Regions from separate parts of the Streptomyces sp. NPDC101166 genome, predicted to be linked through region 3. Evidence: riboswitches for the same ligand, from Rfam matches in the RefSeq annotation. Region 3 holds a riboswitch; each other region holds the start of a gene.
What was found. Region 3 has a riboswitch for cyclic di-AMP ahead of ACIRS4_RS04510 (peptidoglycan DD-metalloendopeptidase family protein). Riboswitches for the same ligand answer to the same signal wherever they lie in the genome.
Positions count from the first base shown of each region.

Region 1: linked by a shared signal. The riboswitch ahead of ACIRS4_RS18895 (NlpC/P60 family protein) and the one ahead of ACIRS4_RS04510 (peptidoglycan DD-metalloendopeptidase family protein) in region 3 are both predicted to bind cyclic di-AMP.
Region 2: linked by a shared signal. The riboswitch ahead of ACIRS4_RS23600 (transglycosylase SLT domain-containing protein) and the one ahead of ACIRS4_RS04510 (peptidoglycan DD-metalloendopeptidase family protein) in region 3 are both predicted to bind cyclic di-AMP.

Region 1 covers NZ_JBIWPF010000010.1:34,924-39,500, reverse strand. Annotated here, with positions in the region: gene pcrA (DNA helicase PcrA) at 1-1,541, opposite strand, end outside; cyclic di-AMP (ydaO/yuaA leader) riboswitch at 1,810-1,983, shown strand; gene ACIRS4_RS18895 (NlpC/P60 family protein) at 1,992-3,182, shown strand; gene ACIRS4_RS18890 (hypothetical protein) at 3,244-3,597, opposite strand; gene ACIRS4_RS18885 (NlpC/P60 family protein) at 4,101-4,577, shown strand, end outside.
Region 2 covers NZ_JBIWPF010000013.1:129,981-134,557, reverse strand. Annotated here, with positions in the region: gene ACIRS4_RS23610 (GNAT family N-acetyltransferase) at 1-448, opposite strand, end outside; gene ACIRS4_RS23605 (HAD family hydrolase) at 624-1,448, shown strand; gene ACIRS4_RS23600 (transglycosylase SLT domain-containing protein) at 1,481-1,951, opposite strand; cyclic di-AMP (ydaO/yuaA leader) riboswitch at 1,955-2,143, opposite strand; gene ACIRS4_RS23595 (polyprenyl synthetase family protein) at 2,742-3,752, shown strand; gene ACIRS4_RS23590 (outer membrane lipoprotein carrier protein LolA) at 4,094-4,577, shown strand, end outside.
Region 3 covers NZ_JBIWPF010000002.1:31,558-36,134, reverse strand. Annotated here, with positions in the region: gene ACIRS4_RS04515 (alpha-galactosidase) at 84-2,180, shown strand; cyclic di-AMP (ydaO/yuaA leader) riboswitch at 2,487-2,645, shown strand; gene ACIRS4_RS04510 (peptidoglycan DD-metalloendopeptidase family protein) at 2,650-3,645, shown strand; gene ACIRS4_RS04505 (DUF6250 domain-containing protein) at 3,824-4,549, shown strand.

The DNA of each region.
Region 1 (4,577 bases), on a different contig from region 3:
TTCTCCCGCTGGGACAGGGCGTCGACCATGGCCTCGGCGCGCTCGCCGATGCCGCGCTTGGGCACGTTGAGGATGCGGCGCAGCGGCACCGAGTCCTCCGGATTGGCGAGGACCCGCAGGTAGGCCAGGACGTCCCGGACCTCCTTGCGCTCGTAGAAGCGGACGCCGCCGACGACCTTGTAGGGCAGGCCGACGCGGATGAAGACCTCTTCGAAGACACGGGACTGCGCGTTGGTGCGGTAGAAGACGGCGACGTCCTTGGCCTTCGCGTCGCCCGCGTCCGTGAGGCGGTCTATCTCGTCGGCGACGAACTGCGCCTCGTCGTGCTCGGTGTCGGCGACATAGCCGGTGATGCGCGCGCCCTCGCCCGCGTTGGTCCACAGGTTCTTGGGGCGGCGGGACTCGTTGCGCTCGATGACCGCGTTGGCGGCGGACAGGATCGTCTGGGTGGAGCGGTAGTTCTGCTCCAGCAGGATCGTCGTCGCGTCCGGGTAGTCCTCCTCGAACTGGAGGATGTTGCGGATGGTCGCGCCGCGGAAGGCGTAGATCGACTGGTCGGCGTCGCCCACGACGCACAGCTCGGCCGGCGGCACGTCGTAGGTGCTGGGCGGCACGTCGACGGGGTGCTCGGAGGTGCCGACGAGCTCGCGGACCAGGGCGTACTGGGCGTGGTTGGTGTCCTGGTACTCGTCGACCAGGACGTGCCGGAAGCGGCGGCGGTAGTGCTCGGCAACGTCGGGGAACGCGCGGAGGAGGTTGACCGTCGTCATGATCAGGTCGTCGAAGTCGAGGGCGTTCGCCTCCCGCAGCCGCGACTGGTACATCGCGTAGGCCTGGGCGAGGGTCTTCTCGAAGCCGTCGGCGGCCTGGGCAGCGAAGTCCTCCTCGTCGATCAGCTCGTTCTTCAGGTTGCTGATCTTGGCGCTGAAGGACTTGGGCGGGTAGCGCTTCGGGTCGAGGTCCAGGTCGCGGCAGACCAGGGCCATCAGTCGCTTGGAGTCGGCGGCGTCGTAGATCGAGAACGACGAGGTGAAGCCGAGCTTCTTGCTCTCGCGGCGCAGGATGCGCACGCACGCGCTGTGGAACGTCATCACCCACATCGCGTTCGCGCGGGGGCCGACGAGCTGCTCGACGCGCTCCTTCATCTCGCCCGCGGCCTTGTTGGTGAAGGTGATCGCGAGGATCTGCCCGGGGTGGACGTCCCGCTCGGCGAGGAGGTGGGCGATGCGGTGGGTCAGCACACGCGTCTTGCCGGAGCCGGCGCCGGCGACGATGAGCAGCGGCGCGCCGGCGTGGACGACGGCGGCGCGCTGGTTGTCGTTGAGCCCGTCCAGGAGCGCGGCGGCGTCGATGACCGGGCGGGGGGCGCCGTCACGGTAGTGGGCGTCCCGGTCCGGGGGCACGTCGAACTTCCCGCCGAACAGATCGTCCGGAACCGACTCCGGAGCGTGATCGTCCTCGGGCGGAGGCGGGGGCTCCTCCTCATGGCCGCGCGGGGCCTGGAGGTCCGCCAGGAAGCTGTCGTCAAAGAGGCTGCTCATCGCTCTCCGAGTCTAGGGTGCCGCACCGACAACCCGCCGCCGTCCCGGGAACATCACCGCTCGACGGGCATGAACATGATGAATCAATCGCCCAGAGCATGGAAAAGGTCACCGAACCCGCCGTATCGATCACAGAACGCCGAAGCCCTGACTGAGAGTCACGAAAATGTATCGGGGCATATCACCCATCAACCTTCACAGGGGCCACACCAGTTGGCTACCGTGCCGGGAAGGCCGTACGCCCCACACCGGCGAACCCCGCCGGACCGCGCGGCCTCCGCCGAGTCCGGCGCGCGCCCTCGCGGCAGCCGGAGCCGGGGACCCACCGAGACCTTGGGGTGAATCGGCCGCCCGCCCCGCGAGGGCGCGGCCGTAGGGCAACCCTTCCGAAGCACCCGCCCGAACCCGACAGCTAACCCGGTAGGCGGAGCACGGAAGGAGTCGCCTCCCTTGGCGTCGCAGCACCGCAAGCCACGCTCGCCGGTTACGCGCGTAGCGGGCATACGCACCCCCGCCCTCGCCACCGCCGCCCTCGCCTCCGTGGCGCTGCTCTCGCAGACGGCCCAGGCCGCGCCCTCCGCCGACGGCAAGCCGAGTCTGGAAGAGGTCGAGAAGAAGGTCGGCGACCTCTACCGGCAGGCGGAGTCGGCGACCGAGAAGTACAACGCCGCCAAGGAGAAGACGGCCCAGCAACGCACGCGCGTGGACGGCCTCCTCGACGACGTCGCCCGGCGCACCGAGAAGCTCAACGAGGCGCGCGAGGAGCTGGGTTCCTTCGCCGCCGCGCAGTACCGCACCGGCGCCTCCACGCCCGACACCGCGACCTTCCTGCTCGCGGACACCCCGCAGGACTACTTCGACCAGACGCAGCTGATGGACCGGCTGACCAGCCGCCAGAAGGAGTCGGTCGACGCCTACGTCACCGAGCAGTCGGCGACGATGAAGAAGCGGCAGGAGGCGTCCCGGAGCCTTCAGACGCTCACCACCTCCCAGAACGACCTGAAGACCGCCAAGGCCACCGTCCAGAAGAAGCTCAGCGACGCGCGCGTGCTGCTGTCGCAGCTGACGGCGCAGGAGAAGGCGCGGCTCGCCGAGATCGAGAAGCGCAGACAGCAGGAGGCCGCCCGCAAGGCGGCGGAGCTGGCGCGGCAGCAGGCGGCCGAGCGGGCGGCGCAGGAGGAGAGCGCCGGCTCCGCGGGCTCGGACACGCCCTCGTCGTCGCCCTCGGCGCCTTCGGCGCCCTCGTCGTCAGCCTCCTCCTCGACCGCCGACGCCTCGTACGGCACCAAGGCGGGGAAGGCGCTCAGCTTCGCCCGCGCGCAGATCGGCAAGCCGTACGTCTGGGGCGCCACCGGGCCCGATTCCTACGACTGCTCCGGTCTCACCCAGGCCGCGTGGAAGGCCGCCGGAGTCTCCCTCCCTCGCACCACCTACGACCAGGTCGGCGCCGGCACGACGGTCTCCCTGGCCGACGCCCTGCCGGGCGACCTGATCTTCTTCTACGACGACGTCACCCACGTGGGCCTCTACATCGGCAACGGCATGATGATCCACGCGCCCAAGCCCGGGGCGTACGTGCGCGAGGAGTCGGTGTTCTACGACGGGGAGTCCGCGATCCACAGCGTGGTCCGGCCGGCCTGAGCCGGAGGCCTCGGCGCGGGCACGGGGTCGCCGGCCGGGCGTGGCAGCGGCCCGCGCCGCGTCAGGTCCAGAGGACCGCGATGAAGACGTTGGCCACGGTCAGCGCCCCGACCAGCCCGAACAGCGGCTTCTCCACGCTCTCCTCGTCCCGCTTCACATAGACGAGACCGAGGATCACGACCAGCAGGGCGAGCTTCACACCGATCTTGATGTTGTTGACGGCCTGGTCGTCCGCCTGATTGAGGCCGACCAGGACGACACCGGTGACCAGCATCGTCGCCGCGCCGTGCAGCATCGCGGGGACGAAACGGGCCGTGCCCCGGCCCATCGCCTTCATCTGGGTGAGGAAGCCGCCGAGGAGCGCGGCGATGCCGATGATGTGCAGGCCGACGAAGAGATGGATGAGTACGTCCATGGAGCCGGATGCTAGTCAGCGGTGCGGTCGCCGCCCGACACCGGCCCACCCCTCGCGCACCCGCGCCCACCCCTCGCGCGGGTCTCGCATATATGCGCCGCATAGCAGCCCGCCGTCGGAATCTGCCCCGAAAGCGCCGCATCGGTCAGCGCAGTGCGCGAAACCGACGGCTTCGGACCGGCCCGACGACCATGTCCGGTCACCCTTCAGTCCACTGGTGTCACTTCCGTACATCTCGTTACCGACCCGACATCGCCGGGCCTAGCGTCCTCCCCCAGGTGACCGGCTCCCCACCGCCGTCCGGACCAGGGACGGCAGTCGGCCACCACCGCCGAAAGTCCGGCGGTGCGTCCGCTTCCCTGAGCGGGCCGCCGCCGGACGCGTCAGCCGCTCCCCGCGGCTGTACGTCCGTCCGCTCCCCACGGCGGGCACGGGCCCCCGGCCCGGCCCCAGCCGACGGCCGTACCGACGAGGCGGTCGTACGAAAGGACGTGCAGTCCCACGTGGCAGCGCACCGCAAGCCGAGACAGCGCTCGCTCGGCGGCCATACGGTCCGAACGGCGGCCACCATCGCCCTCGCCGGCGCGGCGGGCGCGACGGCATTCGAAGGGGCGGGGATCGCCGCTCCCCAGCCCACCCCGGCGCAGGTGAAGGCCAAGGTCGACAAGCTGTACCAGGAGGCGGAGGCCGCCACCGAGAAGTACAACGGGGCACAGGAGAAGGCGACGGCCACCGAACGGCGGCTGAAGGGCTTACAGGACGAGGCCGCCCGCAGGGAACTGCGGCTGAACACGGCGCGCGAGGCGCTCGGCACGATCGCCGCCGCCCAGTACCGCGGCGGCGGCCTCGATCCCGCGATGCAGCTCTTCCTCTCCGACGACCCCGACGCCTACCTCGACGGCGCCGCCTTCGCCGAGCGGGCCGGCGACCGGCAGTCCGGCGCCGTCGCCCGGGTCCGCGAGCAGTTCCGCGAGGTCGAG
Region 2 (4,577 bases), on a different contig from region 3:
GGACGGACTCGTAGGTCTCGTACCCCTTCTCCACGTCGATGACGTAGGAGGCGTACTCGGCCGCCGCGTACCGTGTGAACAGGCCCTGTTCCGCCTCCAGGTTGTCGAAGGCGAAGCTCGACAGGGAGCAGGCACGCATCAGTTCGGCCGCGTCGAGCCCGAGCCCTGGGCTCAGTACGGCCCCCTGCGCGTCGCAGACGCCGTACGCGAGGGCCTGTCCCTGACCCAGCGGGCCCCGCTCGTGGGGCAGGAAACCGGCCGGTTCGCGCCCCTCGTACACCACCGCCACGCGCGTGCGCGGGCGCACACGCCCCACGGCGGCGGCGAATTCGGGTTCCATGAAGGGGTTCCGTGGAGCGGTCGACGCCGCGCGCAGCGCGCGCCACCGCTCCCGCTCCCCCTCGCCGAGATCCTCCGGATCCGACACACGAATACGTCCACTGCTCAACCTGACCCCCCGATCAAGTCCCCCCGGACACTGTGGACGGTACCCCTCCAGACGGTGCGAGCGGTAGGTAGCGGACCATGTTGTTGCCAACCGGTGCAGAACCGCCCTTTCCCTCCCTCCGGAACGGTTGAATCGGCGGTGAGTTGAGGGTGTCCGGGATCCGTATTCTCTGGTCATGGCCGCACCTCACGCATATGCCGCGCGCTCCGCGTACTCCCTCATCGCCACCGACCTGGACGGAACACTGCTCCGCGACGACGACACGTTCTCCGACCGGTCGCTCGACGCGCTCGCAAGGGTGGCGGCCGCCGGCGCCCGCCACCTTGTGGTGACCGGCCGCCCGGCGCCACGGGTGCGGCCGCTGCTGCGGATCCTGCGGAGCAGGGGGCTCGCGGTGTGCGGACAGGGCGCGCAGGTGTACGACATCGGGGCGGACCGCCTGCTGTGGTCGGTCACCCTGGACCGGGAGCTGGCCGAGGTGGCCCTGGGCAAGATCGAGGCCGAGGTCGGTCAGGTGTACGCGGCCGTCGACCAGAACGGCGTCGACGGGCTGACCCTCATCGAGCCGGGCTACCGGATGCCGCACCCGACCCTGCCGGCCCTGCGGGTCGGCTCGCGGGAGGACCTGTGGTGCGAGCCGATCAGCAAGGTGCTGCTGCGCCATCCCACCCTGTGCGACGACGAGTTGGCGGCGACGGCCCGCTCGGTGGTCGGTTCGCTCGCCACCGTCACCATGTCGGGGCCGGGCACGGTGGAACTCCAGCCGTCCGGCGTCACCAAGGCGACGGGACTCGCCCTGGCCGCCGAGCACCTGGGGCTGCGGCCACAGGACACGCTCGCCTTCGGCGACATGCCCAACGACATCCCCATGTTCGACTGGGCGGCGCGCGGCGTGGCGATGGCCAACGCCCATCCCGAGCTCAAGGCGGTGGCCGACGAGGTGACGGCGTCGAACGAGGACGACGGCGTGGCCGTCGTCCTCGAACGACTCTTCCCCTAGGCGCACGGGTCCTACGGGTTCCAGGGGTACCCCTAGTACGCGCCGAAGACGTTGTCGATGGAGCCGTACCGGGCGGCGGCGTAGTTGCAGGCGGCGGTGATGTTGGCGACCGGGTCGTACGGGTCGTACGCGGTGCCGGCGACGTGGTACGCGGCGAAGGTCGGGTCGATGACCTGGAGCAGGCCCTTGGACGGGGTCCCCTTGGCCGCGTTGGAGTCCCACAGGTTGATGGCGTTCGGGTTGCCCGAGGACTCCCGGATGATGTTGCGGTAGATGCCGTGATAGGTGCCCGGGATCTTCTTCTCGGCCATGATGGCGAGCGACTGGCGGATCCAGCCGTCCAGGTTGTTGGGGTAGCCGGCGAGCGTGGTCTCGGGGACGGCGGTGGTGGCCGCCGAGGCGGTGCTCGCTCCGGCGAGGGGAAGGGCGAGCGCGGCGACGCCGGCGCAGGCGACGGCGATGGCACGGGTGAAGCGGCGGCGGTGCTGAGCGGCAGCGGACATGGGGACGTTCCTCTCCGGCGCCTGCGGGGTGAGCTGTCGGGTTCGGGCGGGAGCTGCCCGGTCGGCGCCGTGGGGCACGGCGACACGACTTCACCCCGAGCCGGACCGGTACATGCGTGACGTACTGCGGTCCGGCGTTCTGCCTGGGTCCCCCGCTCCTGCCGTGCGCGAGTGGTTCGTCGATGGGAGTAGCCGGACGGCGGCAGGATGAGGCGTCTGTCCGGCTGGCCGGGAACGTATGCGAGAGCACATGTCCGAAACAAGTGTCGGAGTCGTGGAAAACCCCTATTGACCTTGGTCTGGTGTTTATGGGCTGCTTGATCCTTTGCATTCGGCAAGAGTCAACTCGCGTGACGCCGCAGGGGATCCGGGGGCGTGCGACCACCCGTGTCTCCGCCGGTGAAGTGAGCCAACTCACCCGTGATGACAAGGGTGACTAAATCGGACATCAGGTTCCAAGTCCCTTTTAAAAGGGCGTGAGCGAAATCCGATGGAATTCACGGAGCGGAATGTCTGATTTGATGCTCTGGTTCCGATTTATTTAGTGCGCGCCGTGAGATTCGGCACACACCGGTGGACGTCGCCGGCGGGCGGGGTGGGGGGTGGTTTCCGGGGTACCGGCGCTTCGCGAGCCGGACGCGGCACCTCCCGGTCGAGCGACGTGGGGCCGGGGGACGTGGGGGCTTATCGGTGATCGAAACATGACCGGATACGCTGACTTGAGTGATGTCAGCGACCTATCGACAAACCGTGTAAGCGCCAGCGGACACCAGCAGACAGGAGACCCCTCGTGACCGTCGTCGGGCCGTTTGGGCTGAGCGTGCGGGACCAGGCTCTGGAAGCCGATGTCCAGGCCGGATTGGCGGCTGTCGAGGAAGGCCTGTTCGAGGCCACCAAGAGCGCGGTCCCCTTCATCACCGAGGCCGCGCAGCATCTGGTGAAGGCGGGCGGGAAGCGGTTCCGGCCGCTGCTGGTGATGCTGTCGGCGCAGTTCGGCGACCGGCACGCGCCGGGCATCGTGCCGTCCGCCGTGGTGGTCGAGCTGACCCACCTGGCCACGCTGTACCACGACGACGTGATGGACGAGGCCGAGGTGCGGCGCGGGGTGTCCAGCGCGAACACGCGGTGGGGCAACTCGGTCGCGGTGCTCACCGGCGACTTCCTCTTCGCCCGCGCCTCCCACATCCTCGCCGACCTCGGGCCCGAGGCGGTCCGGGTGCAGGCGGAGGCGTTCGAACGGCTGGTCACCGGCCAGATCCTGGAGACGGCAGGTCCCACGGACGGCCGCGACCCGGTCGAGCACTACCTCGACGTGCTGGGCGGCAAGACCGGCTCGCTGGTCGCAGTGGCGTGCCGCTTCGGCGCGATGATGTCCGGCGCCGACGAGACGGTCGTCGACGTGCTCACCCAGTACGGGGAGCGGCTCGGGGTCGCCTTCCAGCTCGCGGACGACGTCCTGGACATCGCCTCGGACTCGCACGAGTCGGGGAAGACGCCCGGGACGGACCTGCGGGAGGGCATCCCCACGCTGCCGGTGCTGCGGCTGCGGGAGCGCGCGGACCGGCTGTCGATGCCCGAGGACATCGCGCTCTGCGAACTGCTCGACTCCGACCTCAGCGACGACGCACGGCACGCGGAGGCGCTGGCCGCCCTCCGGGCCCACCCGGCGCTGGAGCAGGCCCGCGCGGACACCGTGCGGTACGCCAAGGAGGCGCGGGCCGCGCTGGCGCCGCTGCCCGACTGCGAGGCGAAGCGGGCGCTGCTGGAGCTGTGCGACGCGGTGGTGCACCGGGCGGGGTGACGCCGTGGTGCGCCGGGCGGGGTGCCGCCGTGGCGCACCGGCGGGTGACGTGGTGGTGCGCCGCGAGGGGTGACCTGGTGGTGCAACCGGACGGGTGACGCCTCCTCACCCATGGGCGCCCCCATCCCCTACGGGTCCCTCCACCCGCCCAACCCCCGTGTCATACCGCAGGCGTACGCGGAGTTGCGCCCTCGGGTTGACGTATCGAGGCGGGTTGTTTGGTCATATGGAAACCACGGAAATCACCACCGCTCACCGATTCGGGTGAGAATGGCGGCTTGTGGTGGGGACCGTCGCACCCGAGATGACCAGCCGCCGCCGACGACGGAGGTAAGGCACACATGGCACCGTTCGCATCCGACGACCGCACGCACGCCGGGGAGGCCGACGACCTGCCCGTCGGACGACGCAAGGCCGTGCGGTACGTCGTCCCGGTCACCGTGGTGGGCGTCGCGGCGGCGACGATCGGGCTCGTCCCGGCGCTCGCCGACTCGGGCGACCCCGACCTGCCGAAGATCACCGCACAGCAGCTCATCCAGAAGATCGCCGCCTCGGACGTCCAGCAACTGTCCGGCACCGTGAAGATCACCACCGACCTCGGCCTGCCCGACCTGGGCGGACTGGAGAGCGGGCTGCTCTCCGGAGCGGCCGGCAAGAAGGGCGACGCGTCGTCCGCCGACCCGTCCGCCAAGCTGACCGAACTCGCGGCCGGCACGCACACCTTGCGGGTCGCCGCCGACGGCCCCGACCGGCAGAAGCTGTCGCTGCTGGAGAACGCCGCCGAGTACAGCCTCATCCACGACGGCAAGGACGTGTGGGGGTACG
Region 3 (4,577 bases):
CGTCCCGTGACGTTTGCTCAGTGAACGCCGACGTCGGATGATGTCGACGATTGATCGCACCTGTTCGAATCAGTGGGGGTTTCATGTCCGAGTCCGACGCCGACGGCCGTACCTGGCTCCTCTCCGGGCCCGCCAGCAGCTACGCCGTCCATGTCACCGAGACCGACGAGCTCGTGCACCTGCACTGGGGCCCCCGGATGGAGCTCGCCGACGCGCAGGCGCTGGCCGTGCGCCCGCTGCCGGACTACTGGGCCTTCGAGTCCCCCCTCGACGGCCGCGAGGAGTACCCCGTGGAGGGCGGGGCCCGCTTCGTGCGGCCCGCCCTGTCGGTGCGCACCGCCGGGCGGCGCGGCACCGAGTGGAGCTTCGTCGGCCACGAGACGCACGGCGGCGAGGAGGGCGACGAGCTGCGGCTGCGCTTCCGCGACGGCCGGCTGGCCGTCACCCTGCACTACCGGATGCGGGGCGACGTCGTGGAGCGCTGGGCGACGCTTCGCCACGAGGGCGAGCAGGGCGACGAGCCGCTGGAACTGCTGCGCGCCGACTCCGCCGTCTGGACCCTGCCCGACCGCGACGGCTGGCGGCTGTCCCAGCTGCACGGCCGCTGGGCCGCGGAGTCCCGGCTCACCCGCGCGCCCCTCACCTATGGCGAGAAGGTCATCGGCAGCCGCCGAGGCCACACGAGTCACCAGCACCTGCCCTGGGTCGCCCTGGACGCCGACGCCACCGAGGAGCGCGGCGAGGTCTACGGCTGCGCCCTGGGCTGGTCCGGGTCCTGGCGGATCTCCGTCGCCCAACTGCCCGACGCGCGCGTGCAGATCACCGGCGGAGCCGGCTACGACGACTCGGGCCTGCTGCGGCTCGCGCCCGGCGAGGAATTCACCACCCCCGTGTTCGCCGGCCTGTGGACCGACGAGGGCTTCGGGGGCGCCAGCCGCGCCTGGCACGCCTACCAGCGCGCCCATGTGATCCCGGACGCCGAGCGCGACCGGCCGGTGCTGTTCAACTCCTGGGAGGCCACCTACTTCGACATCTCCGAGGAGCAGCAGGCCACCCTCGCCCGCCGCGCCGCGGCCGTCGGCGTCGAGCTGTTCGTGGTCGACGACGGCTGGTTCGGCGCGCGCACCGGCGACCACGCGGGGCTCGGCGACTGGACGCCCAACCCCGACCGCTTCCCCAAGGGCCTGAAGCCGCTCGCCGAGTACGTGCACGCGCTCGGCATGCAGTTCGGCATCTGGGTCGAGCCCGAGATGGTCAACCCGGACAGCGACCTGTACCGGGCGCACCCCGACTGGGTGCAGTTCCAACCGGGACGCAGGCGGACGGAACTGCGCAACCAGCTGGTCCTCAACCTCGCCCGCGAGGACGTCCAGGAGTACCTGTGGCAGCGCCTCGACACCCTGCTCTCGAGTGCGCCCATCGACTACGTCAAGTGGGACTTCAACCGCTGCTTCACCGACGCCGGCTGGCCGGACGACCCGTATCCGCAGCGGCTCTGGGTGGACCATGTGCGCGGTCTGTACGCCCTGTTGGACCGGCTGCGGGCGGCGCACCCCGGCGTCGCCTTCGAGTCCTGCTCGGGCGGCGGCGGGCGGATCGACCTCGGGATCATGAGCCGTACGGACCAGGTGTGGACCTCCGACAACACCGATCCGCTGGACCGGCTCGCCATCCAGCACGGCTTCAGCCAGATCCATCCCGCGCGAGTGATGGCCGCCTGGGTCACCGACAGCCCCAACACCCAGCTCAACGGCCGGGTCAGCTCGCTGCGGTTCCGGTTCGTCAGCGCGATGGCGGGAGTGCTCGGCGTCGGCGGAGACCTGTCCGAATGGACCGAGGAGGAACTCGCCGAGGCCCGGCACTGGGTGGATCTCTACAAGGAGATCCGGCCCCTCGTCCAGCACGGCGATCTTCACCGGCTGCGCGCCCCCGAGGGCGGGCTGAGCGCGGTGCAGTACGTGCGCGGGGAGGACGAGAGCGTCGTGCTCGCCTGGCTCCAGGCGCAGCGCTACGGCGAGCCGGCGCCGGCGGTGCGGTTGCGCGGCCTCGACCCGAAGGCGTCGTACGAATGCCTCGAAACGGGCGAAGTGCACCGAGGTGCGGTGCTGTTGCATCACGGGTTGCGCACGGGACTGCGCGGTGACCTCGATGCGACGGTTATCCGCCTGCGTCGCATCTGAGTGCTCTGTCCGAATTTGAAGTCCTTCATTCAACTCGGTCTGAAATAAGGGGCGCTGGAGCGGTGCGGCGTGAGCAGCGTCATATTCGTGACCGTGCGTCGTTGGTCATGTTCACGTAATTCATGGAGTTTTCATGGGTGTTTCCGCAGAATCCGTCACCTGGTGCACGCAGTGTGACGGGAGTGCGGCGCAGCGGATCACGTCGAGGGCGTCACCGGCGCAACCTTCGCTTGTCGCCGCGTGTCCCAGTCGCTTACGTTTCACGCCAATCCGGACGGACGCCGAATCCTGCCGCCGACCGGAACCCGCAGACACTCACCCGTCCACGGCAGGAGCGGGGGACCCACAGGCACGACCGCCTGTTCCGGTCTCCGGAACAGGCTTGGGGTAAAGCCGCGCTCCGGCGCGGCCGGGCATCTCCAGCCCGCACCCGACAGCTCACCTCGCAGGCGCCGGAGAGGAACCCGCCATGCCCGCGAAGGGTAAGCACCGCCGTCCCAAGGCCCCGCGCTTCAGCCGTTCCATCGCCGCCGCCGGCACCGGCGGCGCGGCTCTCGCCCTCCCGCTCATCGGCGCCGCCGGCGCCCACGCGGCCCCCGCCCAGTCGGCGGCCCAGTCCGTCTCCTCCGTCTCGGACAAGCCCGTGCAGACCGTTCCGGTCGCGCAGCGCACGGCCGCGACCGACGCCCCGGCCGCGGCGAACACCACGACCTACACGGTCCGGTCCGGCGACTACCTCTCCAGGATCGCGGACGAGCAGCACGTGCGCGGAGGCTGGCAGAAGCTGTACGCCGACAACCGCGAGGTCGTCGGCGAGGACCCCTCGCTCATCCACCCCGGTCTGAAGCTGTCGATCGGCAAGCGGGCGGGCGGTTCCGCGGGCAGCGCCGGTTCCGCCGGTGACACGGCGTCGAAGAGCTCGCGCTCCGCGCACTCCTCGAAGTCGTCCGCCTCGAAGTCCTCGGCGTCCTCGAAGTCGTCGCACTCCTCGCACTCCTCGAAGTCCGCCACGAAGGCGTCGGCCGGGCAGAGCGCCCACGGCGGCGGCAACGTCTCCGGTTTCCACCTCCCCGTGTCCAACCCCGCCGTCGGCACCCCGTACCGGATGTCCGGCAGCATGTGGTCCAGCGGCTACCACACAGGCGTCGACTTCGTCGTCCCGACCGGCACCTCCCTCAAGGCCGTCGGCGCGGGCACGGTCGTCTCCGCGGGCTGGGGCGGCGCGTACGGCAACCAGGTCGTCATCCGGCTCGCAGACGGCTACTACGCCCAGTACGCCCACCTCTCCGCGCTCTCCGTCTCGGCCGGCCAGAGCGTCTTCGCCGGCCAGCAGATCGGCCTCTCCGGCGCGACCGGCAACGTGACCGGGCCGCACCTGCACTTCGAGATCCGCACCACGCCGAACTACGGCTCCGACGTCGACCCGGTCGCCTACCTCCGCTCGCACGGCGTCTCCGTCGGCTGAGAGGGGGCCCGGCGGCCGCCGCGAGTCCCTGATCGTCGTATCGCGGTCTCGTGGCATGGCTCCCGCGGTGTCGACAGCGGTGGCGGAGCGAGGGCACAGTGAGCTCCGCCCCTCGGCGGGCAAGCGCTTACCCGCGCTGTCCGCCGTACTCCGCGCGTCACAAAGGAGCCGTTCCCCCATGACGACCTCGCGCAGAGCGTTCGGCGCCCTGGCCGCCGGCGCCGCCCTCGCCGCGATCGCCCCCGCGGTCACCGCGAACGCCGCTCCCGTCGACGGCCGAGCGCCCCGGCGCCGTCGGCTGGTCGCCCACGACGACTTCCGGCACGGCCTGTGCCGATGGGCCGTGGAACTGGAGAAGGGCGGCACGGTCGCCGCCTCCCGGGGGACCCTCGAGGTGGACGTGCCCGCCGGCGCGACGATCTGGTACCGGAAGCGGCTCGAAGGACCGTGCGTCCTTCAGTACACCGCGACCCCCGTCTCCGCCGGCGGGGCCAACGACCGCGTCTCCGACCTCAACAACTTCTGGAACGCCGTCGACGTCCGCTCCCCGGACGACCTCTTCGCCACGTCCAGGGGCGGCGCCCTCGCGGAGTACGACCACCTCGAGACGTACTACGTCGGCTACGGCGCCAACTCCAACACCACGACCCGGATGCGCCGTTACGTCGGCCGGCCGGGAGAGCGGCCGCTGCTGTACGACTACAGCGAGCCGCTGCTCGTCGCGGGCGAGCCGAACCGTGTCCGCATCGTCTCCGACGGCTCCACGGTCCAGTGGTGGAACAACGGGCGGCTCGTGTTCGACCACACCGACCCCGAGCCCTACACCGGCGGGCACTTCGCGTTCCGCACCACGTGGAGCCACTTCCGCATCAACGACTTCCGCGTGTGGTCCCTTATTCCTTGATTGGCAAATTCTTTAAGAGTGTCCTTTC